One region of the Dactylosporangium sp. NPDC050688 genome, then DNA from elsewhere that is predicted to be linked to it. Evidence: riboswitches for the same ligand, from Rfam matches in the RefSeq annotation. Region 1 holds a riboswitch; the other holds the start of a gene.

What was found. Region 1 has a riboswitch for thiamine pyrophosphate ahead of thiS (sulfur carrier protein ThiS). Riboswitches for the same ligand answer to the same signal wherever they lie in the genome.
Region 2: another riboswitch for thiamine pyrophosphate. It lies ahead of AB0H83_RS05900 (ECF transporter S component); the one in region 1 lies ahead of thiS (sulfur carrier protein ThiS).

What each region holds. Positions count from the first base shown of each region.
Region 1 covers NZ_JBFAIC010000014.1:35,726-49,725, reverse strand. Annotated here, with positions in the region: gene thiC (phosphomethylpyrimidine synthase ThiC) at 1-312, opposite strand, end outside; gene thiD (bifunctional hydroxymethylpyrimidine kinase/phosphomethylpyrimidine kinase) at 379-1,179, opposite strand; gene AB0H83_RS16135 (thiamine phosphate synthase) at 1,176-1,694, opposite strand; gene AB0H83_RS16130 (thiazole synthase) at 1,688-2,440, opposite strand; gene thiS (sulfur carrier protein ThiS) at 2,472-2,678, opposite strand; TPP riboswitch at 2,677-2,787, opposite strand; gene thiO (glycine oxidase ThiO) at 2,812-3,846, opposite strand; partial or broken gene thiE (thiamine phosphate synthase) at 4,068-4,664, opposite strand; gene AB0H83_RS16110 (aldo/keto reductase) at 4,683-5,657, shown strand; gene AB0H83_RS16105 (hypothetical protein) at 5,709-6,137, opposite strand; gene AB0H83_RS16100 (hypothetical protein) at 6,428-6,793, shown strand; gene AB0H83_RS16095 (hypothetical protein) at 6,786-7,199, shown strand; gene AB0H83_RS16090 (error-prone DNA polymerase) at 7,196-10,516, opposite strand; gene AB0H83_RS16085 (DNA polymerase Y family protein) at 10,516-12,135, opposite strand; gene AB0H83_RS16080 (hypothetical protein) at 12,520-13,179, opposite strand.
Region 2 covers NZ_JBFAIC010000004.1:61,539-75,538, reverse strand. Annotated here, with positions in the region: gene AB0H83_RS05920 (metal ABC transporter permease) at 1-493, shown strand, start outside; gene AB0H83_RS05915 (metalloregulator ArsR/SmtB family transcription factor) at 514-810, shown strand; gene AB0H83_RS05910 (hypothetical protein) at 870-1,466, shown strand; gene AB0H83_RS05905 (acyl-CoA dehydrogenase family protein) at 1,568-3,550, opposite strand; TPP riboswitch at 3,703-3,817, shown strand; gene AB0H83_RS05900 (ECF transporter S component) at 3,892-4,458, shown strand; gene AB0H83_RS05895 (ABC transporter ATP-binding protein) at 4,554-5,855, shown strand; gene AB0H83_RS05890 (energy-coupling factor transporter transmembrane component T) at 5,852-6,721, shown strand; gene AB0H83_RS05885 (isoprenyl transferase) at 6,996-7,790, opposite strand; gene recO (DNA repair protein RecO) at 7,787-8,569, opposite strand; gene era (GTPase Era) at 8,581-9,465, opposite strand; gene AB0H83_RS05870 (FtsK/SpoIIIE domain-containing protein) at 9,481-12,858, opposite strand; gene AB0H83_RS05865 (HAD family hydrolase) at 13,068-13,766, shown strand; gene AB0H83_RS05860 (aminotransferase class IV) at 13,736-14,000, opposite strand, start outside.

The sequences.
Region 1 (14,000 bases):
CGGCAGGATCGCCCGCCCGGCGGCGATCTCCTCCCGCACGACCGACGGCTCGACGCCCTCCCGGATCGCGGCGAACTCCATCTCCGGGGTCACGATCCCCTGCCGCGCGTAGTACAGCTGCGTGCGTTCGGCGCCGCGCTCGGCGATCCACGGCGCGCGCAGCGGCGGCAGCCCGGTCGGCGGGTCGTTGCGCGGCCCGGAGGTGTCGTACAGGCGCACCGGCGGGTTGTCCCCGCTCAGCTCGATCTCGGCGAACGGCACGCGGATGTCGTCCCGCGAACCCTGGACGTGGACCTTGCGCTTCATGGCGATCCTTTCGTGGGCACGGCGAAGCCGGCACGCCACGGGCGCACCTGTTCGCGTTTTTCGGCGGGTGTACTAGGTGAGCGGCTCGAACGGGCCCCAGGCCAGGGGGCCGTGCCCGCTGCCGAGCCGCCAGCCGGACGACGCGGTGAGGGCCGCGTGCACGTATGCCTTCGCCCCGGCGAGGGCCTCGGCGACGGACTGGCCGAGGGCGAGCCGGGCCGCGGTCGCCGCCGCGAACGTGCACCCGGTCCCGTGGTTGTTGGCCGTGTCGATCCACGGCGCGGTCAGCAGCTCGACCGTGCCGCCGGCCCAGACGACGTCGACGGCGTCGCGGCTGCCGCGCAGGTGGCCGCCCTTCACCACGACGCAGCGGGGGCCGGTCGCGGCGAGGTCCTCGGCGGCCTTGACCGCGTCGTCGACGTCGGTGACGTCCCGGCCGAGCAGCACCGACGCCTCCCGCAGGTTCGGGGTGACGACGGCGGCGTGCGGGAAGAGCAGGTCCAGGTACGCCCGCTCGGCGTCGCGGGTGAAGAGCCGGTCGCCGGACGAGGCGACGAGGACGGGGTCGACGACGAGCCCGGGCAGGCGCGGCGCGTACCCGGCGACGAGGGCGACGGTCTGCGGCGTGGCGAGCATGCCGGTCTTGACCGCGGCGACGGGCAGGTCGGCGAGGACCGCGTCCAGCTGCGCCCCCACGAACCCCGGGTCGACCGCGGAGATGCCCTTGACGCCGATGGTGTTCTGCGCGGTCAGTGCCGTGATCACGCTGGTGCCGAAGACCCGGTGTGCGGCGAACGTCTTCAGGTCCGCCTGGATCCCGGCACCCCCGCCGGAGTCCGACCCGGCAATGGTCAACGCGACGACCGGGTTCATATGGTCATCAGCTCCTTGACGAACCGCCCGGGGTCCTCGGCGCGCATGACGGCGCCCATGACCGCGACCCCGGTGGCGCCCTCGTCGAGGCAGTCCCGGACCCGCCCCGGCGTGTCGACGCCGCCCAGGGCGTACACCGGCAGCAGCGGGACGACCCGGGTCATCCTGGACAGGGCGGCCAGCCCCAGCGGGGGTCCGTAGCCGGGCTTGGAGCGGGTCGGGTAGATCGGTGACAGGGTCGCGAACCCCACGCCGGCGCCGGCGGCCGCGACCAGGTCGTCGAGGTTGTGGCACTTGTGGAACGCGGTCGTGTCCTCGGCGAGGACCAGGCGGCCCTTGACCCCGTCGAGCATGACCCGCAGCCGGTCGGCGAGGTCGGCCCGCTCCCCCGCCGGCAGGTCCTGCTCGCCGAGGACGACCAGCCGCACGCCCCCGTCGATCGCACGGTTGACCACCTCGTCCAGCGGCCGGTGCGCCTGCCGCCGGTCGGTGAACAGCACCAGCCGGGTCACCATGGCAGCCCTCCCGTCGGGCTCGAGGCGGTCGCGTACAGGCGGCGCGGGATCCTGCCGGCGGTGTGGGCGAGCCGGCCGCCCTCGACGGCGAGGCGCATCGCCGCCGCCATCCGCTCGGGGTGCTCGGCGCGGGTGACCGCGGAGGCGAGCAGCACCCCGTCGCAGCCGAGCTCCATCGCGAGCGCGGCGTCGGAGGCGGTGCCGATCCCGGCATCGAGGATCACCGGCACGGTCACCTTCTGCCGGATGAGGGCGATGTTGTGCGGGTTGCGGATGCCCAGCCCGGAGCCGATCGGCGCGCCGAGCGGCATGACGGCTGCGCACCCGGCGTCGGCGAGGCGCTGGGCGACGATGGGGTCGTCGCCGGTGTACGGCAGCACCGTGAACCCGTCCTCGACGAGCCGCTCCGCGGCGGTCACCAGCTCGACCGAGTCGGGCAGCAGCGTCTCCTCGTCGCCGATGACCTCCAGCTTCACCCAGCTCGTGGCGAACGCCTCGCGGGCCAGGTGGGCGAGCTTCACCGCCTCGGTCGCGGTGTAGCAGCCGGCGGTGTTGGGCAGGATCCGCACCCCGCACCGCTCCACGACGTCCAGCAGCGACGGCGCGCCCGGGTCGAGCCGGCGCAGCGCGACGGTGACGAGGCCGGTGCCGCTGGCCCGGATCGCCGCCTCCAGGGCGGCGTGGCTCCTGGCCCCGCCGGTGCCGAGGATGAGCCGCGACGGCAGCGCCTCCCCGGCGATCGTCAGCGCGTCCTCCGGCGTGGCGCTGTTGCCCTGGTCAGCCACCCTGCACCGCCGTGAGCACGTCGACCGTGTCGCCGTCGGCGGGCCTGGTCGCGGCCCACTGCGCGCGGGGCACCACGGCCCCGTTGAGCGCGACGGCGACCCCGCGCGGGTCGGCGACCCCGGCGAGGCCACGGACCACGTCGGCGATGGTGGCGGTGTCGGCGACGTCGGCTGCGACGGCGTTGACCACGAGCTGCATACGGCTCACTCCTCACTCCCTGCGCCGGCATGATCCGGATCAGGTTCGACGGTCGGGGGCTGACAGCCCCCCTCTCAGCCCGGTCACACCGGACTCCCGTGGGTACGCGCTGAGGGTAACCCCGCCACGGTGCTCAGGTAAAGCGGCTCACCCCGTACGCGCTCACGTCAACGTCGGTCGATCCCCTGGTGACCAGGTCGGCGACGGCGTGCGCGGTGACCGGCGCGAGGAGCACCCCGTTGCGGTAGTGGCCGCCGGCGACGTACACGTTGCCGTGTAGGTGACCGAGGACCGGGGCGTTGTCGGGGGTGCCGGGCCGCAGCCCCGCGAGGGTCTCGGCGAGCGCCAGCTCGGCGACGCCGGGCAGCAGGTCCGCGGCGGGCCGCAGCAGGTCGAGCACCCCGCCGGCGGTCACCGTCGTGTCGGCGCCGCGCTCCTCCTCGCTCGCGCCGACGACCAGCTCCCCGTCGGCGCGCGGCACCAGGTACACGTGCCGCCCGAGCGCGACGCCCCGCACCACGTGCGTGAGCAGCGGCTCCGGCCCCCGCAGCCGCAGCAGCTGGCCCTTCACCGGCCGCACCGGCAGCCCGGCCACTGCGGCCAGCCCGCACCCGTTGGCGACGATGATCACATCGTCCCGCAGACTGGACAGGTCGGTGACGTCGCGCGCCTCGTGCCGCAGCGGCAGGCTCCGCAGCGCGGCCAGCAGCAGCCGCGGGTCCACCTGGTGGTCCCCGGCGGCCAGGGCCCCGCCGCGGACCCGGGGGCTGAGCAGCGGCTCCAGCTCCCGCAGCCGGCGCCCGGTGAGCGGCTCGATCGGCGTGCCGGCCCGCCGGTAGTAGTCGACGAGCCGCCGCACCTCGGTGAGGTCGTCGTCGGTGAGCGCGACGAGCAGCGTGCCGTCGGTCCGGTACCCGAGCGGCATCCCGGTCGCGGCGCCGAGCTCGGCGGCGAACGCGGGCCAGCGCCGCATCGACTCGAGCATCAGCCCCTGCAGCGCCTCCTCCCCGAAGCCCGCCTCGGCGGTCGGCGCCAGCATGCCCGCGGCGACCCGGCCGGCGCTGCGCGTGGGGTCGGCGTCGTACACGGTGACCTGCGCACCCCGGCGCAGCAGCTCCCACGCGACGGACAGCCCGATGACCCCGCCGCCGACGATCCCGGCCCTCACGCCGCCCCTCCTTCGGCACCCGATCCTTCGGCACCCGGCCCCGCGGCGCCCGGTCCCCCGGCACCTGGTCTCCCGGCACCTGGTCTCCCGGCACCTGGTCTCCCGGCACCTGGTCTCCCGGATGTATCCAGGCGCAAGCGCCCGGATACATCCGACATTTCGTATTTATCGGGTGAGCCGGCCCGCCCAAGAAGCCCTGCGAAGCGAGCCGCCGCCGCGAAGGCGGCCGCCGCCGCAGCCGGGTCGGAGGCGCCGCTCATCGCGCCGACCACGGCGACCGCGTGGGCGCCGGCGGCGAACAGCTCCGCCGCCCGCGAAGGGGTGACGCCGCCGATCGCGACGACCGGCACCGCGACCGCCTCGGCCACGGCGCGGACCCCCTCAGGGCCGATCGCGTCGGGCAGGCCGGTCTTCGTGGTCGTCGCGTACGCCGGGCCGACGCCCAGGTACGTGGCACCGTCGGCGACCGCCTGCCGGGCCGTCACGGGGTTACGGGCGGTGGCGCCGAGGATCGCGTGCGGGCCCAGGACCCGGCGGGCCGCGGCGACGGGCAGGTCGTCCGCGCCGACGTGCGCCCCGTCGGCGCCGGCGGCGAGCGCGACGTGCAGCCGGTCGTTGACCAGGCAGGTCGCGCCGGCGGCGCGGCACAGGGCGAGGACGCGGACGGTCAGCTCGTACGCCTCCCGGTCGGTGACGGCGTCCTCGGGGCGGACCTGCACGACGCCGAACCCGGCGGCGAGGGCGTGCCCGACCACGCCGAGCACGTCCCGCCCCGGGCGGGTGTCGGTGATGAGATGGAGTCGTCCGAGCGTGTGCACCGCGCTAGTTTTTCAGACATGAAGCAGGTGCGACTTGGCCGGACTGGGCTGAAGGTCTCCGAGCTCTGTCTCGGCATGATGAGCTATGGCGATCCCGCGTGGCGGGACTGGGTGCTCGACGAGGAGGCCGCGGACCCGTTCGTGCGGCGGGCTGTCGAGGCCGGGATCACGTTCTTCGACACCGCCGACGTGTACTCCCTCGGCGCCAGCGAGACCGTCACCGGCCGGCTGCTGGCGAAGTACTTCCCGCGGCGCGACGACTACGTGCTGGCCACGAAGGTGTTCAGCGTGATGAGCGACCGGCCCAACGACAGCGGGCTGTCGCGCAAGCACATCCTCGCCGGCATCGACAACTCGCTGCGGCGGCTCGGCGTCGACCACGTCGACCTGTACCAGATCCACCGCTTCGACCCGGAGACTCCGGTCGAGGAGACGATGGAGGCGCTGCACGACGTCGTGCGGGCCGGCAAGGCCCGGTACATCGGCGCGTCCAGCATGTACGCGTGGCAGTTCGCGAAGCTGCAGTACACGGCCAGGGCCAACGGCTGGACCGAGTTCGTGTCGATGCAGAACCACTACAACCTGGTGTACCGGGAGGAGGAGCGGGAGATGCTGCCGCTCTGCGCCGACCAGGGCATCGGCGTCATCCCGTGGAGCCCTCTCGCGCGGGGGCTGCTCGCCGGCAACCGGGGCCGGGGCGGTGAGCGGCGCACGACGCGGGCCGCCAGCGACGTCTTCAGCTCCATGTACACCGACGACGACTTCGCCGTGGTCGACGTCAACGCCGAGGTCGCCGGCGAGCGCGGGGTCGCCCCGGCGCAGGTCGCGCTCGCGTGGCTGCTGTCCAGGCCGGTGGTGACGGCGCCGATCGTCGGCGCGACGAAGCTGTCGCACCTGGAGGACGCGATCGCCGCGACCGAGCTCACCCTGGACGACAAGGAGATCGAGCGCCTCGAGGCGCCGTACGTACCGCACCCGGTCCTCGGGCACTGAGCACACGGCAACGGCCGGCCCCGAAGGGGGCCGGCCGTTGCACGCAACGCCTTAGTTGGAGGCGACACCCAGCGCGGCGCTGCCACCGTCGGTGTGCAGCTGGGTGGTCTCGGCGAACGCGCTCTCCATGCGGGCCTGCAGGGCGTCGAGCTGGTCGTACTCCGAGGAGGACGCGTGCTCCTCACCCTCGGCGGCGAAGACGTGGTCCTGCTCGGCCTCGGCGTGGTCGTAGGAGGTGAAGTCCTGCTCGGCGTAGTGCGAGCCGTCCGCACCCGTGAACTCCACCTGGTGACCCTGGTCGAACGACGTGGACTCGGCCGACGCGTGGTCCTGCTCGTACACGCCGAACTGCGAGTCGTAGTCGTTCTGATCCGCGTGCACCTGGTGCAGCTGGTCCAGACCCTCCTGCTCGTGACCGGCCTCAGCGTGCTCGTAGTCGAGGCCGCCGTGGCCCGTGTCGCCGCTGTCCCACTCGCTCATTGCATCCCCCAGCTCAATTGGTGTGATCTCGTTGCTGTTGTCGTAGACGTTAGGCAATCCCGGGAAGCATTGAATCCCCGAAACGTGCCACGGCCCAGCGCAGTGCAAGGTAGTCGACACTCACGAACCGCCGCGACCCCGCCGGTCGTGTCACGGGTAGCTGGGGGCACCGTTCGAACCCGATGTTCCCGGTGTCGTCAACCCCTCACGAGGCCGGTAACCAGCCCGGAACATACAGCGGGACGGGCCCGGGGCAGGAGCTCCGGGCCCGCCGCATTACGCTGTCGGCCGTGATCGGGCCTCTGGCAGTCGCCATTTCCGTGCTGTCGCTCGCCCTCGCGGCCTGGGCGTTCGTGGAGTTCTTCCGGCACCGCGCGCCGACCCGGCCGCTCTTCCAGGGCCTCGCCGTCGTCGGGGTCCTCGTGCTGGTGCAGGTGGTCGCGCTCGTCGTCGGCCTCGCCCGTGGCGGCGGACCCGACGACAGCGGGCTCGTCGTCACCCTCATCGGGTACATGCTGACCGCGCTGCTGCTGCCGCCGGCCGGCGCGGTCCTCGCCCGGATGGAACCGACCCGGTGGGGTTCGCTGCTCATCGGCAGCGCCGCGGTCATCGTGCCCGTGCTCATCCTGCGACTGGGACAGATCTGGAATGGCTGAACGCAACGACGGCCGCCTGCACCGCGGGCCCGGCCGGGTCCTGGTCGCGATCTACGGGGTCTTCGCCCTCGCCGCCACCGCCCGCGCGAGCGTGCAGATCGCCACGAAGTTCGGCGAGGCGCCCCTGGCGTACACGCTGTCGGCGCTCGCCGCCGCCGTCTACGTCGTGGCGACCGTCGCCCTGGCCCGCGGTGCCCGGCGGCTCGCCCTGGCCGCCTGCGGGTTCGAGCTGCTCGGCGTGCTCACCATCGGCACGCTCAGCGTCGTGGACGCCGCCGCGTTCCCGGACGCCACCGTCTGGTCCGACTACGGCCAGGGGTACGGCTACGTCCCGCTCGTCCTGCCCGTCGTCGGCCTGTGGTGGCTGCTGCGCACCGGCGCCCGGGACGAGCGCCGCGACGGTTAGCGGAAGTCGCGGGACGCCGAGCGGACCGGCAGGCTCAGCACCGCCAGGTGGTCGGCGCGCAGGTTGAGCACGCCCTCGGCCTTCTCCAGCACACCGCGCACCACCATCGCGCCGGCGGTACGGGCGACCCGGCGGTACCGCTGCCACAGGCCGGGCGTGCAGGTGACGTTGAGCATGCCGGTCTCGTCCTCCAGGTTGATGAACGTGACCCCACCCGCGGTCGCCGGGCGCTGCCGGTGCGTGACGATCCCGCCGACGGACACCCTGCGGCCGGGGTCGACGTCGTGCAGCCGCTGCACGGGCAGCGCGCCGATCCGGTCGAGGTACTCCCGGGCGAACTGCGCCGGGTGCGCGTCGGGCGCCAGGCCGGTCGCCCACACGTCGGCGACCATGCGTTCCACGGCGTCCATGCCCGGCAGCATCGGCGCCTCCAGGCCACCGGTCGTGCCCGGCAGCCGGCCCGCCGTCTCCTGCGCCGCGGCGCCCGCCGCCCACAGCGCCTCCCGCCGGCTGAGCCCGAGGCTCGCGAACGCGTCCGCCGTGGCCAGGGCCTCCAGGTGGGCGGTGCTCAGCCGGGCCCGGCGGGCCACGTCGCTCATCGAGGTGTACGTGCCGCGCCCCGCCGCGATGCGTTCCGCGACCTCGTCACCCAGGGAGCGGACCGCGGACAGCCCGAGCCGCACGACCGGCCCGCCGCGCCCCCACCCGGACGGCCCGGTGCCCGGCGTCTCCCCGGGGACCGGGTCCTCCAGGGTCGCCTTCGCCGCGCTCAGGTTGACGTCCGGGCGCCGGACGGTGACGCCGTGCCGGCGGGCGTCGTCGACCAGCGACTGCGGCGAGTAGAACCCCATCGGCTGGGCGTTGAGCAGCGCCGCGCAGAACGCCGCCGGGTGGTACCGCTTCAGCCAGGCGCTCGCGTACACCAGGTACGCGAAGCTCATCGCGTGGCTCTCCGGGAACCCGTAGTTGGCGAACGCGGCGAGCTTGTCGAACAGGTCGTCGGCGAGGGCGCCGGTGATCCCGTTGGCCGCCATTCCCTCGTACAGGCGCCGCCGGATGCGACCCATGCGCTCCATCGACCGCTTCGAGCCCATGGCGCGGCGCAGCTCATCGGACTCGGCGGGGGTGAAGCCGGCCACGTCGATCGCCATCTGCATCAGCTGCTCCTGGAACAGCGGCACCCCCTTCGTCTTCTCCAGCGACCGTTCCAGCAGGGGATGCGGGTAGGTGACCTTCTCCTGTCCGTTCTTGCGGCGGATGTACGGATGCACCGAGCCGCCCTGGATCGGGCCGGGCCGGATCAGCGCGACCTCGACGACCAGGTCGTAGAACTCGCGGGGCTTCAGCCGGGGCAGGGTCGCCATCTGCGCGCGGCTCTCCACCTGGAACACCCCGACGGAGTCGGCCCGGCACAGCATGTCGTACACCTCCGGGTCGTCCAGCGGCATCGTGGAGATGTCGAGCTCGCCGCCGATCATCTCGAACGCGTACCGCAGCGCCGACAGCATCCCCAGCCCCAGCAGGTCGAACTTGACCAGCCCGACGGAGGCGCAGTCGTCCTTGTCCCACTGCAGGACCGTGCGGCCCGGCATCCTGGCGTGCTCGACGGGGCACACCTCGATCACCGGCCGGTCGCAGATGACCATGCCGCCGGAGTGGATGCCCAGGTGCCGGGGGAACGTGAGCAGCGCGTTGGCGTGCTCGACCACCTGCCGCGGGATGTCGTCGTGGTCGGCCTCCTCCAGCGCGCCCCACCGCTCGACCTGCTTGCTCCACGCGTCCTGCTGCCCCGGCGAGTGCCCGAACGCCTTGGCCATGTCCCGCACCGCGGATTTCGGCCGGTACGAGATGACGTTGGCGACCTGGGCGGTGTACCGGCGGCCGTACTTCGCGTAGACGTGCTGGATGACCTTCTCGCGCTGGTCGGACTCGATGTCGATGTCGATGTCGGGCGGCCCGTCGCGCTCCGGGGACAGGAACCGCTCGAACAGCAGCCCCCACTTGACGGCGTCGACATTGGTGATGCCGAGCGCGAAGCAGACCGCTGAGTTCGCCGCGGAGCCGCGCCCCTGGCAGTAGATGTTGTTCTCCCGGCAGAACGTGACGATGTCGTACACGACGAGGAAGTAGCCGGGGAAGTTCAGCTCCTCGATGAGCGCCAGCTCGTGCGCCAGCTGCGCGTGCGCCCGCTCGTTGCCCCGGTACCGCTCGGCGGCCTTCGTCATCGTCAGGTGCCGCAGCCAGTCCATCTCCGACATGCCCGGCACCGGCACCGGGTAGTCCGGCAGCCGGGGCGCGACGAGCTGCAGGTCGAACGCGAGCTCCGCACCGAACCGCGCGGCGTTCGCGACGGCCCCCGGCCAGACCGCGAACCGGGCCGCCATCTCCGCGCCGGAGCGCAGGTGGGCGGTGCCGGCCGCGGGCAGCCAGCCGTCGATGTCGTCGAGGCTGCGCCGGGACCGCACGGCGGCGAGGGCGGTCGCCAGCCGCCGGCGGCCCGGGGTCGCGTAGTGCACGTTGTTCGTGGCGACGACCGGCAGCCCCCTGGCCTGCGCCAGGTCGGCGAGGGCGTCGTTGCGTTCGTCGTCGTCCGGGCCGCCGTGCGAGGTCAGCTCCACCGCCACCGACCCGGGGCCGAACAGGTGCGTGAGGCGGTCCAGCTCCCGGCCCGCCGCGTCCGGGCCGTGCGCCAGCAGCGCCGCGGGCACGTGCCCCTTGCGGCAGCCGGTGAGGATCAGTGCGTGGTCGCGCAGGGTCGCGGCGACCTCGTCCAGGTCGTACACCGGCCGGCCCTTCTCACCGCCGCGCAGGTGGGCCTCGCTGATGGTGCGCGACAGCCGCGCGTACCCCTCTGGCCCCCTGGCGAGCACGAGCAGGTGCCGGCCCTGCGGGTCGGGCTCGCCCTGCTGCGGCCCGGGCAGCCCCAGCGACAGCTCCGCGCCGAACACCGTGCGGATGTCCAGCTCCCTCGCCGCCTCGGCAAAGCGGACCACGCCGTAGAAGCCGTCGTGGTCGGTGATCGCGACCGCGGACAGGCCGAGCCGGGCCGCGGTCTCGGCGAGCTCCTCGGGGTGGCTGGCCCCGTCGAGGAAGCTGAAGTTGGTGTGGCAGTGCAGTTCCGCGTACGGCACCGCGGCGGCGTCGCGGTCGCGGTCCAGCTCCGGCGGTGCGGTGTACGCGGCGCGCTTGCGGGTCCACGCGGGGGCGTCCCCGCCGTCGCCGTCGTCGGCGGCCAGGACGTCGGGGTGGTAGTCGGCGTGCCCGCTCAGCCGGCGTTCCAGCTCCCGCCACGGGATGTCAGGGTTGGTGAATCCCATCAGTCGTACAGCGCTTCCACGTGCCAGGTGCCTTCCTCGAGGACGGCCAGGATCGCCTGGTCGTCGGCGAGCTGGAGCTGGAACCGGGCGCGGCGGCGGGCCTCGCCGCCGTCCCACCAGCGTTCGTCGACCGGCCACGGCCCGGCCCACGCGACCACGCCCACCGGCTGCCCGTCGCCGATCCGTACCGTCGCGGGCGCGCCGCTGAGCTCCAGTCGCCCACTGACCCGTACCGTGCGCCCGTCCCTGTCCAGCACGTCGGCGGGCAGCGGCTCCGGGTACACGGTCGCCGGCGACGGGGCCGGCAACCGCCCCGGCCACGGCGCTTCGGTGCCCTGCGCGACCCGTTCGTCGCCGAACGCCACGAGCCGGATCCGGCTGCTGTCGGCGCGCCCACCGTCGAGGACGGCGGTGAGGACCGCGTCGGGTCCCAGCAGGCCCTGGACGCGGGTGAGGGCACGGTGGGCGCGGTCGCGTTCGTCGCCGGCCTCGCCCCACAGGCCGGGCTGGAGCCCGAGGTGCTCGACGATGCCTTCGGGGATCAGCCGCAGCCGCGCTATCGCGCTGTTGGGCCTGGTGTTGTTGCTGGTGTTGTTGCTGTTGCTGTTGCTGGTGTTGCTGGTGCTGGTGTTGTTGGTGCTGGTGTTGCTGGTGTTGCCGCTTTTGCGGTTGCCGGTGAGCCAGCCGTCGAGCTGCCAGCGGAGGCGGTCGGCGATCGCGGCGACGCTCAGCAGCCCGTCGTGCCGCCAGGTCCGCAGCAGCTCCTGCCCGGTGACGGTGGTCGCCTCGATGCCGAGCCGGGTGCAGGCGAGCCCGTGCGCGCCGAGCCGCTCGTGCAGCCGCTCCGCGAGCGCCCTGGCCGCGAACGCCGCGGCGTCGACCCGCTCCACCGGCTCGTCGAACGTCTCCGTCACGTCGAGGTCCGGCGGCGGGCGGCGCGGGGCGAGCGGCCGCTCGTCGTTGCCGCCGGCGAGCCGGTGCGCGAGCGCCGCGTCGAACCCGAACCGCGCCAGCACGTCCGGCGCCGGCAACGCCGCGAACTCCGCCAGGGTGTGGATCCCGAGCCGCCGCAGCAGATCGGTGAGCGCCGGCCGGCCGAGCGCGGTGATGCTGAGGTCCGCCAGGAACGCCGCGGTCTCCCCCGGCGGCACGAGCACCCCGGCCCGCGCCGCGAGCCCCGCCGCGAACGTCCCCTCGGCGACGCCGACCTGCGCCTCCACGTCGCACCGCTGCGCGATGTGCTCGACGATCCGCTCGGCGGCGACGGCCTCGCCGCCGTAGTACCGCGCGGGCCCGCGGGCCGCGAGCGCGCACGCCCCGGGCCGCAGCGTCTCCACCCCCGGCGCGAGCTCCTCGACCGCCGCGAGGACCGGCTCGAACGCTCGCATGTCCCGGCCCGGGTCGTGCTCGAGCACGATGAGGTGCGGGCAGCGCCCCTGCGCCTCCCGTTTGCGCAGCCCTCGCCGTACCCCTTCGGCCCGCGCCGCGGGCGACGTGGCCAGCACCCGGTTGGCGTGCAGCACCGCCACCGGCTCGCCCGCCGGGTACCCGTCCACGATCTCGGCCGCGATCACCGGCCAGTCGGGGCACCACACCACGATCGTGCGCAGCATCACCACAGCCGCTCCCCCACCCCGCCACCGCCCCCCATCCCGCCAGCCGCTGACATCCCCTCATGATCAACGGCACAGATCGGCCGCCCGGACGACCACAGAACGACTTCGATCACCACACCCCGCCGGCCGGGGACGCGGGTCGCGGGCGCCAACGTCCCGCCAACCCGCGCCACACCACCACCCGCCCGCAGCCCCTCATGATCAACGGCACAGATCGGCCGCCCGGACGACCACAGAACGACTTCGATCACCGAACCTCGCCGGCCGGGGACGCGGGTCGCGGGCGCCGGCCTCTCCGGGCGCCGGGCCGCGGGCGCCAGCCACTCCGGGCGCCGGGCCGCGGGCGCGGGTCGTTCCGGGTGCCGGGCGGCGGCGGGCGGTCGCATGTCAGCCGACCCTCCGCAGCGCGGCGGCCGCCTTGCGCGGCATCCGTGCGTCGTGGACCGGCGGCAGCGGCCCTTCCAGCGCAGGCAGCCACAGCGTCACCTCACGCGCGGCGCTCGCCGCGCCCCGGCCGCGGGCCTGGATGGTCAGCTCCCGGCAGCGCAGCCGCCCCCGCCCCTCGCCGAGCCCGCCCCAGCTCTGCTGGACCGGGGTCACCGTCACGTCCGCGCCCGCCCACGTCCCGGCCGGCATGAGGACGCTGCCCCGTTGCCGGGCCCGCGCCGCCAGCCGCCCCGCCACCGACGGCGCCACCGTCCCCGGCACCGCCGCCACCACGATGTCCACCCCGTCGAGCAACGCCGCGACGGTGCCCGCCCACTCGGTCCCCGGATGCGGCACCAACGCCAGCCGCTCGAGCGCGATCCCCATCTCCGCCGCCGCCACCGGACTCAACGCCGGCATCCCCACCACCGCACACCACGACCCGGCCCGGCTCGCCGCCGCCAGCAACGCCAGCAGCACCGACGACGTCTGCACCGCGATCGTCGCACCCCGCCGCAGCCCACCTCCGGGCAGCAACGCCCGCAGCCCCGCGAGCACCGGCAGCACCTTCCCCGCCCCGAGGCCCGCCCCACCGGCGTGCTCGCTCGCCGGCCGCACCATCCCCGCCCCGACCAGCCCAGCCAGCCCTGCGACCCCGGCAACCCCACCCGCCGCCGGCCGGCCCGCCTTACTCCCACCCCACCGCTCCACGACCGCCGGCCGCTCGACGCTCGCAGACCGCTCGACGCTCGCAGACCGCTCGACGCCCGCCGACTGCTCGACGCCCGCTTGCTGCTCCACGCCCGCGGACCGCTCGCCGCCCGCTTGCTGCTCCACGACCGCCGGTCGACCGCCGACCGCCCGCAGCCGCCCACCTCCGGCGCCCGCTCCCAGCTCCTGACGACGGCCGGCTCGACCGGACCCGGCGGCTGGCTGCCTCGCGGGAGGTCCGCCGGGGACCGAGGCGAGCCGCCTCGGATGGCCCGGATCGCGGGACGACGAGCCCGGAACGGAAGCAGGCAGAACCGGCGGAGTGGCCGGGGGCTGGGCAGCGTTGCTCACGCCGGTAGTCCTGACCGCGGCGTCGACATCGGCGTCGACGTCGGTGTCGACGGGTGTGTCGTAGGACTCGGCGGCCGCCGAAGCCGACATGCCAGCCACGGCACCCTGCTCCCCCACTGTCTGTGCTGTCCTCCCGCCGCGCTTCCTGCCACGGCGGGCTCTTCCGACCCAGCTGTCCTGCCCCCGGCTCAGCCCACCCGCCTGAGGTCGACTCCAGCGGAAACCCCGAGACCCACGAAAGCGTTAATCAGGTCCAACCATGGCAAATCGGGCACCACAAACGGTGGTGAACGGCCGTTGCCGATCTGGGACCAGGAATGCGTGACAGCCTCAGCCGCCCGCGCCGACCGCCGCCGACGTCAGCGCCCGGCGGAATAGCG
Region 2 (14,000 bases), on a different contig from region 1:
GGTGATGCTCATCCTCGGCTGCGCGGTGCTGGCGGTGGCGGTCCTGCTCCGCCCGTGGCTCTTCGCGGTCTGCCACGACGAGGAGTACGCGCGGGTCTCCGGCCTGCCGGTCCGCGCCCTCAACCTCGTCCTCGCCGTGACGACCGCGGTCACGGTCACGGTCGCCATGCGCGCCGTCGGCCTGCTGCTGGTCAGCGCCCTCATGGTGGTGCCCGTCGCGACCGCGCAGCAGATCACCCGCGGTTTCCGCACCACGATGCTGGTGGCGGTCCTGCTCGGCCTGGCCGCCTCCGGCGGCGGCATCTGGGTCTCGACGGCCGCCGACACCGGCCCCGGCGCCACCGTGGTCCTGCTCGCCATCAGCGGCTTCTTCGTCGTCACCGTCGGTGGGTCGGCGTGGCGGGCGGTGCGCCGGCGCACCAGACCCAGCCCGCCGGCCGCGGAACGGACCACGCCAGAGGTGGTGCTCGACCGTGTGGACCATGGTTACTGACAACGGTTACCGTTGCGCATATGTCGAGCATTGAGGGATACGAGGCGGCCGGCGAGCTGTTGCGTGCCCTCGCCGCCCCGTTGCGCATCCGCATCGTGACCGAGCTCGCCGGCGGCCCCCGCTGCGTGCACGAGCTCGTCGACACCCTCGGCGCCCCGCAGCCGCTCGTGTCGCAGCACCTGCGCGTCCTGCGCGGCGCCGGTGTCGTGCGCGGCTCCCGGCGGGGGCGGGAGATCGCGTACGCGCTGACCGACGACCACATCGCCCACATCGTCGCCGACGCCGTGTCCCACGCCCGCGAGACCGGCGGCTCCTGACCCGCATTCCGGCGCATGGTCACAGTGCGCCCACAGCGTCGGTACGTCAGGCTTGACTCGTGAAGCTCTATGCCGACCGTGCCCCCACCGCCCTGCGGCAGCTCCTCACCGACGTGTTCGTGGTCGCCTGGATCTACGTCTGGGTCAAGCTGGGCATGGCGCTGTTCGATGCCATCCAGGGGCTGGCGGCGCCCGGCAGGAAGCTCGAAGGCGCCGGCACGGGCCTCGCCGACAACCTCCAGGGCGCCGGCGACAAGATCAACGGTGTGCCGGGTGTACCGGACTCGGTCGCGGCCCCCTTCGCGAGCGCGGCGAACGCGGCCCGCTCCCTCGCCGACGCCGGCCGCGAGCAGCAGCAGATCGTCAACGACCTGGCCTGGATCATGTCGGTACTGGTGATCGCGGTGCCGGTCGCGCTGGTCGTGCTGCTGTGGCTGCCGCTGCGGATCCGGTGGATGCGGCGGGCCGGCTCGGCGGCGCGGCTGCGCGACGCGACGGCCGGCCGCGACCTGCTCGCCCTGCGGGCCCTGGCGACCCAGCCGCTCGGCAAGCTGGTGAAGATCGACCCCGACATCGCGGCACTGTGGCGCAAGGGCGACAAGCAGGCGGTCGAGGCCCTCGCCACCCTGGAGCTGCGCAGCCTCGGCCTGCGCTGACCGGCGACCATCAAAAGCGCAGCGCCCACAAGGACAACACGGCGACCGCGGTGCGAGGACACGCAACGGCCGCCGGCGCGGACGCCGGCGGCCGTGGTTGTTCAGAAGCGGCGCCGCACGTCCTCGGCGGCCGACTCGCCCGGCTCCCACGAGGCGAGCCACGGCCCCGACGCGTCCGGCGGGACGATGCCCTCCTCCAGCGACAGGTACCGCCCGGCGATGACCCGCTTCGCGGCGGCCGACTCGATCGCGTCGGCGTTGTCCCACAGGTCGCGGAACAGGGCCTCGGCGCGCAGGGTCGCCTGCCGGCAGAACAGGTCCGCGAGCTCGACGCCCTCAGGGCGTTCGGCCTGCTCGCTGCGGGCCTTGACGCAGGCGGCGGACATCGCGAACAGCTCGGCGCCGATGTCGACGATCCGGCCGAGGAAGCCCTGCTTGTGCTCCAGCCGGCCCTGCCAGCGGGCCATGCCGTAGAAGGTCTCCCGGGCCAGCCGGCGCGAGGAGCGCTCGACGTACCGCAGATGCTGCGCGAGCGGGCCGAAGTCGCTGAAGCCGGCCGGGAGCTGGCCCTTGCCGGCGACCAGGGTCGGCAGCCACCTGGCGTAGAAGCCGCCGGCCTTGCCGGCCGCCTTGGCCTTCGCGCCGAGGCCGGCGTCGGGGTCGATGATGTCGCCGGCGACGGAGAGGTGCGCGTCGACGGCCTCGCGGGCGATGGCCAGGTGCATGATCTCGGTCGAGCCCTCGAAGATCCGGTTGATCCGCAGGTCGCGCAGGATCTGCTCGGCGGGGATCGGGCGTTCGCCACGGGCGGCGAGGGAGTCGGCGGTCTCGTAGCCGCGCCCGCCGCGGATCTGGATCAGCTCGTCGGCGACCTTCCAGGCCAGCTCGCTGGCGTACAACTTCACGAGCGCCGCCTCGATGCGGATGTCGTTGCGGTCGTCGTCGGCGAGGCGGCAGGACAGCTCCAGCATCGCCTCCATGCCGTACGTGGAGCCCGCGATGAACGCGATCTTCTTCGCGATGGCCTCGTACCTGCCGATCGGGCGGCCCATCTGGACGCGTTCGGCGGCCCATTCGCGGGCCACGTTGAGGCACCACTTGCCGGCGCCGACGCACATCGCGGGCAGCGACAGCCGGCCGGTGTTGAGGGTGCTGAGCGCGATGCGCAGGCCCTGCCCCTCGCCGCCGATGACGTTGGCGGCGGGCACCCGCACGTTGTGGAAACGGGTCACGCTGTTCTCCAGCCCGCGCAGGCCCATGAACGCGTTGCGCCGCTCGATCGTCACGCCCGGCGCGTCGCCCTCGACCACGAACGCGGTGATGCCGCCGCGGTGGCCCTCGCTCTTCGGTACCAGCGCCATCACCACGAACAGGGTGGCCAGGGTGCCGTTGGTGGCCCACAGCTTCACGCCGTTGAGCAGGTAGTCGCCGTCCTCGGTGGGCACGGCAGAGGTGCGCAGGTTCGCCGGGTACGAGCCGACCTCGGGCTCGGTGAGCAGGAACGCGGACACCTCCCCACCGGCCAGCCGGGGCAGGAACTGCTGCTTCTGCTCATCGGTGCCGACGAGCTTCAGCGGCTGCGGCACGCCGATCGACTGGTGCGCCGACAGCAGCGCGCCGATCGACGGGTTGACCGACCCGACGAGGGCGAGGGCCCGGCAGTAGTCGAGGTTGGACAGGCCGAGCCCACCGTACTTCGTGTCGATCTTCATCCCGAACGCGCCGAGCCCGCCCAGGTCGCGGAGCACGTCGTCGGGGATCCGGGCGTCGCGCTCGATCTGCTGGCCGTCGACGCCGCTGATGTACGCCCGCAGCTTCGCGAGGAACTCCTGCCCGGCCTCGGCCTCCTTGTCGGCCGGCGGCGGGTCGATCAGGTCGAGCCGGAAGCGGCCCAGGAACAGCTCCTTGCCGAAGCTCGGTTTGCGCCATTCCGTCTCGCGGCTGGCCTCGATGACCTTCCGCGCCTGCTTCTCGGCGTGCGTGCCGGTCTTGGCCTCCGTGTTCACGCTCTGGTTGGCGTTCTGCTCCGTGTTCTGGTTCGCGTTCTCGTTCGTGTGAGCTGAGCTGTCGGCGACCTGCGTCATTGCGGCACCCCCAGGTGTCAGTCCAGTACCGACCAGGCTATTACCCGTGAGTAGCGAAGGCCATGCCCCGCGGGGAAGGATCAAGCGCCGTGATTTTGGCGACCGGGGGCTTCGAGTGAAGTTCGTTCACTGTTACCGTCGGGAAACAACTGCACATCCGACAGGGGAGCGCACAGCGCTGAGAGTGCGGCGGCCGGGCCAGGCCGACGCAGACCCTCGAACCTGATCTGGGTAATGCCAGCGCAGGGAGCTCGGTCACCTCACGCCACGCGCCACGTCCGGCCCCCCGGGCGTGGCGTCGCGTCTCCTTCTGGCTCACCCCCGAACCAGGAGGCACTGCAATGGAAACCCGTTGGCGGACCGTCGACATCATCGTCGCCTCGGTCATCGCGGTGGCGTTCGCCGCCGTGTTCTACGCATGGAACAACCTGTGGAACGCCATGGAGAGCGTCGCGCTGCCGTGGCGCGCGTTCATCTACGGCGTCTGGCTCGTCCCGGGCGTGCTCGGCCCGCTGGTGATCCGCAAACCGGGCGCCGGGCTCTACACCGAGTTCGTCGCGGCGCTGGTGTCGGCCCTGTTCGGCTCGACCTGGGGCCTCGGCGTGCTGCTGTCGGGCCTGTTGCAGGGGGTCGGCGGCGAGTTCGGGTTCGCGCTCACCGGGTACCGCAGCTACAGGCTCGGCAACGCGATCGTCGCCGGGGCGCTCGCCGGCGGCGGTGCGGCGCTGCTGGACCTCAACATGTACTACGGCGCCTTCAGCAACACCGACAAGGCCCTGTACGCGGCGATCGTCGTGGCGAGCGGCGCGGTCATCGCCGGCGCCGGCTCGTGGGCGCTGCAGCGGTCCCTCGCCACCACCGGCGTGCTGGACCGCTTCCCCTCGGGCCGCGAACGGGCCGCCGTTTAACGTTCTGTGAGCGGTCCGGAGCGCAGCGGAGGAGCCGCGAACCATGGGCGCAGTCTCGGCTCACGTCGGCGCCGGAGCGCAGCGGAGGTGACGGCGTGAGCACTGTCGAGTTCAAGGGGTTCGGGTGGCGGCACGCCGGGCGCAAGGCCTGGGCGGTCCGCCACTTCGACCTGCGGATCGAGCACGGCGAGCGGGTCCTGCTCGCGGGCGCCTCCGGCGCCGGCAAGAGCACCCTGCTCGCCGCCCTCGCCGGCCTGCTCGCCGAGGACTCCGGCGAGCAGGAGGGTGAGGTCCTGGTCGACGGCCGGCCGGCCCGGGAGCACCGGGCCGGCACGGGCATCGTGTTCCAGGACCCGCAGACGCAGCTGGTGATGAGCCGCAGCGGCGACGACGTCGCGTTCGGCCTGGAGAACCGGGGGGTGCCGCGCGCCGAGATCTGGCCGCGGGTGGACGCCGCCCTGGCCGCCGTCGGGTTCCCGTACGGCCGGGACCGCGACACCGCCGCCCTGTCCGGCGGCGAGCAGCAGCGCCTCGCGATCGCCGGCGTGCTCGTGTCGCGGCCCGGGCTGCTGCTGCTCGACGAGCCGACCGCGAACCTGGATCCCGAGGGTGCACAGCTGGTACGGGCGGCGCTCGGCAAGGCGCTGTACGACGTCGACGCGACAATGATCCTGGTCGAGCACCGGCTCGAGGAGGCGCTGACCCTGGTCGACCGGGTGGTGACCCTCGGTGATCAGCAGCCGACGCTGGTCGTGCCCGACCGCCGGGCCCGCACCGCCCCCGGCGACGTGCTGCTCACCGCGGAACGGCTCGCCCTGCGGCACACCGGCAACGTGGTCGACGAGGTGGTCCGCGCCGGTGAGGCCCTCGCGGTCGAAGGCCCCAACGGGGCCGGCAAGTCGACCCTGGCGCTGCTGCTCGGCGGCCTGACGAAGCCGGCGGCGCCGGGCCGGGTCGTGGCGCCCGGCGAGCGGCACCCGCCGCACCGGTGGAGGGCGGCGAAGCTCGCGGGCAGGATCGGCTCGGTGTTCCAGAACCCGGAGCACCAGTTCGTCACCGCGACCGTCCGTGACGAACTGCTCCTCGGCGGGCGCGACCCGAAGCTCGTCGACGAGCTGCTGACCCGGCTCCGCCTCGACAGGTTGGCGCTTGCCAACCCGTACACCTTGAGCGGCGGCGAACAGCGGAGGCTGAGCGTGGCGACGGCCCTGGCGGCCGCCCCCGGGCTGCTGGTGCTGGACGAGCCGACGTTCGGCCAGGACCCGCTGACGTGGCGGGAGCTGGTCGAACTGCTCGCGGACCTGCGCGACGAAGGGCGTGGCCTGGTGATCGTCACTCACGACCAGCAGCTCGTCGAGGCGCTCGGCGACCGCCGGCTCAGGCTGGACCGCCGATGAGCCAGCATTCCAGTGGGGTTTCCGGCTCGCATACCGTCGGGGTTTCCGGCGGGTCTCACGGCGGGCTTTCCGGCGAACCTCACGGCGGGCTTTCCGGCGGGCCTCACGGCGGGCTTTCCGGCGGGCGGGTCACGGGGTGGATCCGCGACCGGGACGCGACCGCGAAGCTGCTCGCCGCGGCACTGCTGACGGCCGCCGTGCTCAGCACCGTCGACCCGTTCGTCACCGCCGTCGCCATCGCCGTGGAGCTGGCGCTGCTGCCGCTGACCGGCCTGGGCGGGGCGGCCCTCTGGCGGCGCGGCTGGCCGCTGCTGCTGTCCGCGGCCGTGGTACTGGTCTTCACGGTCCTGCTCGGCGCGAAGGAGGGCCCGGTCGTCGGCACCGTCGCCGGGTTCGAGGTGCACGAGCCCGCGCTCGGGTACGCGCTGCGCCTCATCGCGATCGGTCTGCCCGGATTCGTGGTGTTCGCGACGATCGACCCGACGGACCTCGCCGACTCGCTCATCGCGCACCTGAAGGTGCCGCCACGGTTCGCGATCGGCGCGCTCGCCGCGTTCCGGCTGGTGCCGCTGCTCACCGACGAGTACCGGCTGATCCGGCTCGCCCGCCGCGCCCGCGGCATCGACGGCGGCTGGAACCCGGCCCGCCACCTGCGGCTGGCGGTGTCCGCGACGTTCGGGCTGCTGGTCGGGGCGATCCGGCGCGGGATCCGGCTGGCGACCGCGATGGAGGCCCGCGGCTTCGACCGCGGCCTGCCGCGCACCAGCGCCCGCGAGACCCGTTTCGGCTGGTCCGACGCGTCCGTGGTGGCCATCGGCGCGGTCCTCGCGGCGGCATTGATCTTGCTGAAGTTCGTGCACACATAGTCACGTCGCTACCTGCTTCGGGCGGCTGCCGCCGCGGCCGGCCGGGGGATTCCCACCCCGGAGCCCCCCATGCTCGCTGCGCTCGCACTGCCTGCGCTGCGCGCGGCAGCCTCACGCGCGTGCGCGCGGCATCCGGTGGTCGCCGTCCTGCCAGCCGGACCACCGTCGTGATCCAAGTCGCGCCCCGGCCACCTGGACGACCACGACACGACTTCGATCAACGGGCGAGATCAACGGGCGAGATCAAGCGGGCGAGATCACACGTGGGGCGGGCTCAGGTGGTCAGTGTCGGCACGACCGGGTTGGGGATCGCCCCGCCGAAGCGGCGGTCGCGTTTGGCGTACACCTCGCAGGCGTACCAGAGATGCCGGCGGTCGAAGTCGGGCCACAGGGTGTCGACCGAGACGAACTCGGCGTAGGCCGCCTGCCAGATCATGAAGTTGCTGGTCCGCATCTCGCCGGAGCTGCGGATCAGCAGGTCGACGTCGGGCAGGTCAGGCTCGTCGAGGTACCTGGCGAACGTCTTCTCCGTGATCCGGTCCGGCTTCAGGCGCCCGGCCTGCACGTCGGCGGCGATGCGGGCGGCCGCGTCGGCGACCTCGGCCCGGCCGCCGTAGTTGACGCACATGGTGAAGGTGAGCTTGGTGTTGCGCTTGGTGAGCTCCTCGGCGTACTCGAGCTCGTTGATGACGCTGCGCCACAGGCGGGGGCGGCGGCCCGCCCAGCGGACGCGGATGCCCATCTCGTGGAACTCGTCGCGGCGGCGGTGGATGGTGTCGCGGTTGAAGTTCATGAGGAAGCGGACCTCGTCGGGGGAACGCTTCCAGTTCTCGGTGGAGAAGGCGTAGGCGCTGACGTACTTGACGCCGAGTTCGAGCGCGCCCTCGATGACGTCGAACAGGGCGGCCTCGCCGGCGGTGTGCCCGGCGGTGCGGGGCAGGCCGCGCTGCTTGGCCCAGCGGCCGTTGCCGTCCATGATGATCGCCACGTGCTGCGGCACGGCCTCCTTCGGCAGTGCCGGCGGGCGGGCGCCGGTGGGGTGCTGCGACGGCGGACGGAAGTTGCTCACGAGCTTTCCTTTCGGCCCCGGGCGGTGTCGTCCCGGTCTACGAGCGGGAGCGAGCGCAGCGCCCGCTCCATGTGCCACTGCAGATGCGCCGCGACCAGCCCGCTGGCCTCGCGCCGGTGGTTGGGTTCGCTGGCGTCGGCGACCACCCAGTCCGATTCCGCGAGCGCCACCATGAGCTCGATCGTCGCAGGCGCCGGGTGCGACGCGCCGGGCGGGCGGCAGTCGGGGCAGACCACGCCGCCGGCGGCGAGGGAGAAGCCGCGGTGCGGTCCGGCGGTGCCGCACACCGCGCACTCGCGCAGCGCCAGGGCCAGGCCGGACACGCCCATCGCGCGCAGCAGGTACGCGTCGAGGATCAGGCTGCTGGCATGCTCGCGGTTGGCCAGGGCGCGCATGCCGCCGAGAGTGAGGTGGAACAGCCGCAGCGCCGGCTCCTCCTCGATCGGGGTCAGCCGGATCGCGGTCTCGGCGATGGCGGACGCGACCGTGTACCGGGGGTAGTCGTCGAGGAACCGGCGGCCGTACAGGTCGATGCCCTCGACCTGGCTGACGACGTCGAGGGTACGGCCCTCCAGCAGCTGCACGTCGACGTGGCCGAACGGCTCGAGGCGCGCGCCGAACTTCGACATGGTGCGCCGGACACCCTTCGCGACCGCGCGGACGCGGCCGTGCCGGCGGGTGAACAGGGTGATGATCCGGTCGGACTCGCCCAGTTTCTGCACCTGCAGCACGATCGCGTCGTCGCGGTACAGCTTGCCCTTGAACCCGACGCCGGACATGTCACAACCCTTCAGAAGCCCAGGCGGCGCAGCTGCTTCGGGTCGCGCTGCCAGTCCTTGGCGACGCGGACGTGCAGGTCGAGGTAGACGCGGCCGCCGATGAGGTCCTCGATCTCGCGGCGGGCCCGGGTGCCGACGTCCTTGAGGCGGCTCGCCTGGTGCCCGATGACGATCGCCTTCTGGCTGGAGCGCTCCACGTAGATGTCGGCGAAGATCCTGGTCAGGCCGTCCTCGGGGATGACCTCCTCGACGAGGACGGCGATCGAGTGCGGCAGCTCGTCGCGGACGCCTTCGAGGGCGGCCTCGCGGATCAGCTCGGCCATCAGGATGTGCTCGGGCTCGTCGGTGAGCATGCCGTCGGGGTACAGCTGCGGCGACTTGGGCAGGTGGCCGATCATGACGTCGACGAGGGTCTGGACCTGCGACCCGGACACCGCGCTGACGGGCACGATGTCGGCGAACTCGCCGAGGTCCTGCACGGCGAGGAGCCGCTCGGCGAGCTTGCCGCGGTCGACGAGGTCGGTCTTGGTGACGACGGCGACGACGGTCGCCTTCAGCGCGGCGATCTCCCCGGTGATGAACCGGTCACCGCGCCCGATCTCCTCGTCGGCGGGCAGGCACAGCCCGATGACGTCGACCTCGCTCCAGGTGGCGCGGACCAGGTCGTTGAGCCGCTCGCCGAGCAGGGTCCGCGGCCGGTGCAGCCCCGGCGTGTCGACCAGGACGAGTTGCGCGTCCGGCCGGTGCACGACACCGCGCACGGTGTGCCGGGTGGTCTGCGGCTTCGCCGACGTGATCGCGATCTTCTGCCCGACGATCGCGTTGGTGAGCGTCGACTTGCCCGCGTTGGGCCGGCCGACGAAACACGCGAAGCCTGCGTGGTAGTTGTGCTGCACGGTGGTTCAGCGTACTCAGACCTCGAGCTGCAACTGGCGGGGGCGTTGTGCAGGAGTTGTGTGGACCGGCGCGCTGAGCGCGACCTGCAGCTCGATCGTGCCCTCGACGAGGCCCCGGCCGGCGTTGCGCAGCACGATCCGGCCCGGCATGAGCCGGGACAGGGCGGTGGGCACGGCACTGCGCTGCTCGGTGGCGAGCACGACGTGGACGCCGACGGCCTTGCCGCCGCTGGCCAGGCGGATCAGCGGGTCGTTGAGGCGCACGTCGTGGCCGTCGACGAGGACGAGGACGCGGGCGCCGTCGTGCTCGGCGAGCGCGGCACGCTCCACGACGATCTTCTCGATCGTGGCGAGCAGCGCCTCGGCGGCCTCCACGGCGGTGCCGTCGACGCGGTACACGCGCAGCCGGGTGCCGTCGAAGCGGGCGCCGAACGACGCGGCGATCGTGTCGAGCAGGGTGCTCTTGCCGGCGCCGGTGGGGCCGAAGACCAGCAGGTGGCCGAGCTCGTCGAGGTCGAGCTGCCAGACCTGGCGGGCCTGCGAGTTGGGCAGGTCGACCATGCCGATCGCGGCGGCGAACGCGGCCGTCTCCGGCTGGGCCAGCTCCTGCAGCTGATACGTGGCGGTGAGCGGCGGCTGCCACGGCCGCGGCTGGTCGGGCACGCGCGCCTCGCGGTGCGCGGCGGTGATCGCCTCGACGAGACGCTGCAGGTCCGTCGGAGCGGAGTCGTCGCCGCCGACGGGAGCGTCGAGCGTCTCCCGGTCGATGAGCCCCGACTCGAAGTGGACCTCGGTGACGGTCGTCGGGGTGGCGCGGCGGCCGGCCGGTGACCGGAACCCGCCGTAGGCGACCTGGACGGCCTGGAAGCCGCCGTCGACGGTACGCACGAAGGCCCGGCCGGCCAGCAGCGGCGACAGGTGCGCCGCGTCGGGCCGCTCGAGGACCTCGAGGCTGTCGGCCTCCTCCTCGACCCGCAGGGCGATGCGCAGGCCGGCCTCGGCGCGCAGCTCGTCGTCGACGGCGCCGTGCGGCTTCTCGGTGGCGAGCAGCAGGTGCACGCCGGCGTGCCGGCCACGGCGGGCGAGCTCGCGCAGCCCCGGTACGAAGTCCGCGGGGGCGTCGACGAACTCGGCGACGACGATGAGCAGGTTCGCCGGCGCGGCCGCCGGGAACCTGCGCTCCATCTCCACGATGTCCTTGACCGAGTGCCGGCGCAGGACCGCCTCGCGGCGGCGCAGCTCGGCGTTGAGCGAGACGAGGACCCGGCGGACCTGGTGCGGGTCGGTGTCGGTGAACACCCCGACGGTGTGCGGCAGCGCGGCACACTCGGCGAACGTGCCCGCCGCCGGCGCCCCGCCCCCGGAGTCCCCGCCGGAGGCCGCGGTGGCGGCCCAGTCGACGAGGACGAACGTGAGCCGGTTCGCAGGGTACGTCGCGGCCAGCGCCGCCAGGTACGACCGCAGCAGCCACGACCGCCCAGAGCCGCCGATCCCGGCGATGAGCCCGTGCGGCCCGTCGCGGCGCAGGTCGACGGTGACTGGCCCGACCCCGCCGGGGGCCGTGCCGCCGAGGCCGATCGGCGCGGCGAGGCCCCGGTCGCGGGTCGAGGGCACCCAGCGTTTCACGATGGCGCTGGGGCTCAGGTCGGTGAGGTTCAGCACCTCGGCGAGGGGCGCGACCCGCGGCGCGGCGCCGCCGGCGGCGTCCGGGGTGGCGGCGAGCGCGTGCGCGACCCGGGACGCGACGTCGGCGGCGAGCGGCTCGCCGTCCTGCACCCGCACGCCGGGCGGCAGCTCACCGGGGGTCCGGGCGCCGACCAGCAGGCTGATGCCGCAGCGTGGCCCCTCCTCGACGAACCGGGTCAGCGACGCGGGCGGCACCAGCGACGGATCGGGCAGCACGAAGACGACGTGCGGCACGAACGACTCCGCGATGGCGTGCCGGCCGCGGCGGCGCTGCCGCAGCAGCGCCTCGACGAGCGCCAGGACCTGCATGCGGTCCTCCTCGCCGGCGGCGACGGTGCGCGCGCCGGGGGCGATCGCCGCGGTCAGCGTCCGGGTGTGCGGCAGCCAGCCGGTCCACGTCCACTGCGGCGCGTCGCTGAGCACGACGACGGCGAGGTCGGTGGGGTTGGCGAGGGTCGCGAGCTGCACCAGCCAGGAGCGCAGGACCCCGTCGGTGACCTCGGCGGGCCCGGCGACCCCGAGGGCGCCGAGGACCCGCAGGTCGGCCTCGACGGGCACGTCCCGGTCGACGGCGTGCCGCTCGCGCAGCGCGTCGGTGCGTTCGATGTGCGCGGGGTCGGCGCCGGGGCCGGCGGGCGGCTGCTCGAAACGCAGCCGGCCCGGCAGGTCCGCGGTCCGTAACCGCAGCGTGAGGAAGTCCCGGTCGTCGGGGCGGCGGATCCACAGGCCGCTGCCGCCGCCCGGTCCTCGGTGCTCGGCCCGGTCGGACCGGTCGGACCGGTCGGCGTCGGTGGCCTGTGCCGTTTCGGCGGCTGCGGCGGTACGGCCGGAGCGCGGCTCGGCGTCGACCCCGGCCGCGTACCGCTCGGCGGCCCGGGCGAGGTGGGCCAGGCTCGGCGCCGCCGACCGGCGGGTGCGCAGCACCGCCCGGTGCTTGACGGCGGCGTCGGCCTCGGCCCGTTCGACGGCGGCGGCGAACTCGACGACCGGGTCGACCACCGAGCGGCGGAACTGCAGGCGCCGCTTCTTCGCCGGCTGCGGCACCGCCGGCAGCCATACCGCGGGCGGCGGGCCGGGCGGCGGGCCCGGCTCGGCGGGGACCTCCTCGACGGTGACGAGGGTGGCGCCGAGGCGCAGCAGCTGGGCGCCGGTGAGGGTCACCGTGCCGTGCAGCGGCTGGCCGTCGATCGTGGTGCCGGCCGGGGAGCGCAGGTCGGTCGCGGCGACCTCGTGGCTGCCGATGCCCAGGTGCAGGTGGCGGCGGCCCGCGGCCGGGTCGGCGAGGCGCAGGTCGCAGGCCGGGTCGGTGCCGATGACGAACTCGCCCGCCGGCAGCGGCAGCCACCGGCCGGCGTCGGGTCCGGCGACGACGAGCAGCTCGAAGCGGTGCCCGGGCGGCGCGACCGACGCGTCGGGGGCCTGCTCGGGCGGGCCGAGCACGATCGTGTCGCCGCAGCGCAGCCCCTGCGCGCCGAGCGGCCGGGCCGGGTCGAGCCGGCGGCCGGTGCGCAGGTTCCACGCCCAGGTGGCCTGCTGCGGCCGGTCGGCGGGGTCGAGGCCGCCGAGGAGGGCGGCGATGAGGTCGGTGACCGTGCCGGTGTGGTCGGCCCGGAGGCGGACCGTGCGGTCCCCGGCACCGGCCTCGGCCGGCCCGGCGGACATCGTGGAATCTCGTCGCGCCACGCGCACGTCGATCAGCAGGTCCATCGACCGGCCCCTTCCTTCCCGCGCAGTGCTGTGGTTCGGCTACCCGTCGGTGTTTCCAGTAGGCCTGGTGGCGGGGCGGGCGCACTGCAGGGCTCCGCATCCGACAGTAGGCGCCGGAAGCCCCAGTGGATCGCATCGACGCGCGCCAGGATTCCGCCACATACAGGAGTAAAACTGGCTGAATGCCACGTCGGTTACCCTCGTTGCCCATGACGGTACGAGTGGCGATGTGGTCCGGCCCCCGCAACATCTCCACGGCGATGATGCGCAGCTTCGGCGCGAGGGCCGACACGGTCGTCGTCGACGAGCCGCTGTACGCGCATTACCTTGCCGCCACCGGCCTGGAGCACCCCGGCCGCGAGGAGATCCTCGCCTCGCAGCCGGTGGGCTGGCAGGAGGCGACGGACGCGCTGCTCGCGCCGGTGCCGGCGGCGGTGTTCTACCAGAAGCACATGACGCACCACCTGCTGCCGCAGGTCGGCCGGGAGTGGCTCGGCGCGGTGCGCAACGCGTTCCTGATCCGGGATCCGGCGTATGTGGTCGCCTCGTACGCGAAGGTCCGCGGCGAGCCGACCCTCGCCGATCTGGGCTACGAGCAGCAGGTCGAGATCTTCCGCGCGCACGGCGGTCCGGTCGTCGACGCCGCCGGCGTGCTGCGCGACCCGGCGGGCACGCTGCAGCGGCTGTGCGGCGCCCTCGGCATCCCCTGGAACCCGGCGATGCTGGCCTGGCCCGCCGGGCGGCGCGACACCGACGGGGTGTGGGCGCCGCACTGGTACGCCGCCGTCGAGGCCTCGACGGGGTTCGCCGCGTACGACCCGCGCCCCGCCGACGTGCCGCCGCGCCTGCGGTGGCTGGTCGAGGCGGCGACGCCCCTCTACACGGAACTGTCGGCCCACAGCCTCTGAGCGTGCTCGCGGGCGTGCCGCTGGTAGACCCGCGCGAGCCGGGAGGTGACCGGGCCGACGGTGCCCTCGCCGATCGGGCGGCCGTCGATCTCGACCACGCCGGCGATCTCGCCCATGGTGCCGGTGCAGAAGACCTCGTCGGCGGTGTACATCTCGACCTGCGACACGTCGCGGACCTCGACCGGCAGGCCCTCCCCCGGCGCGAGCCGCAGCACCGTGTCGCGGGTGATGCCC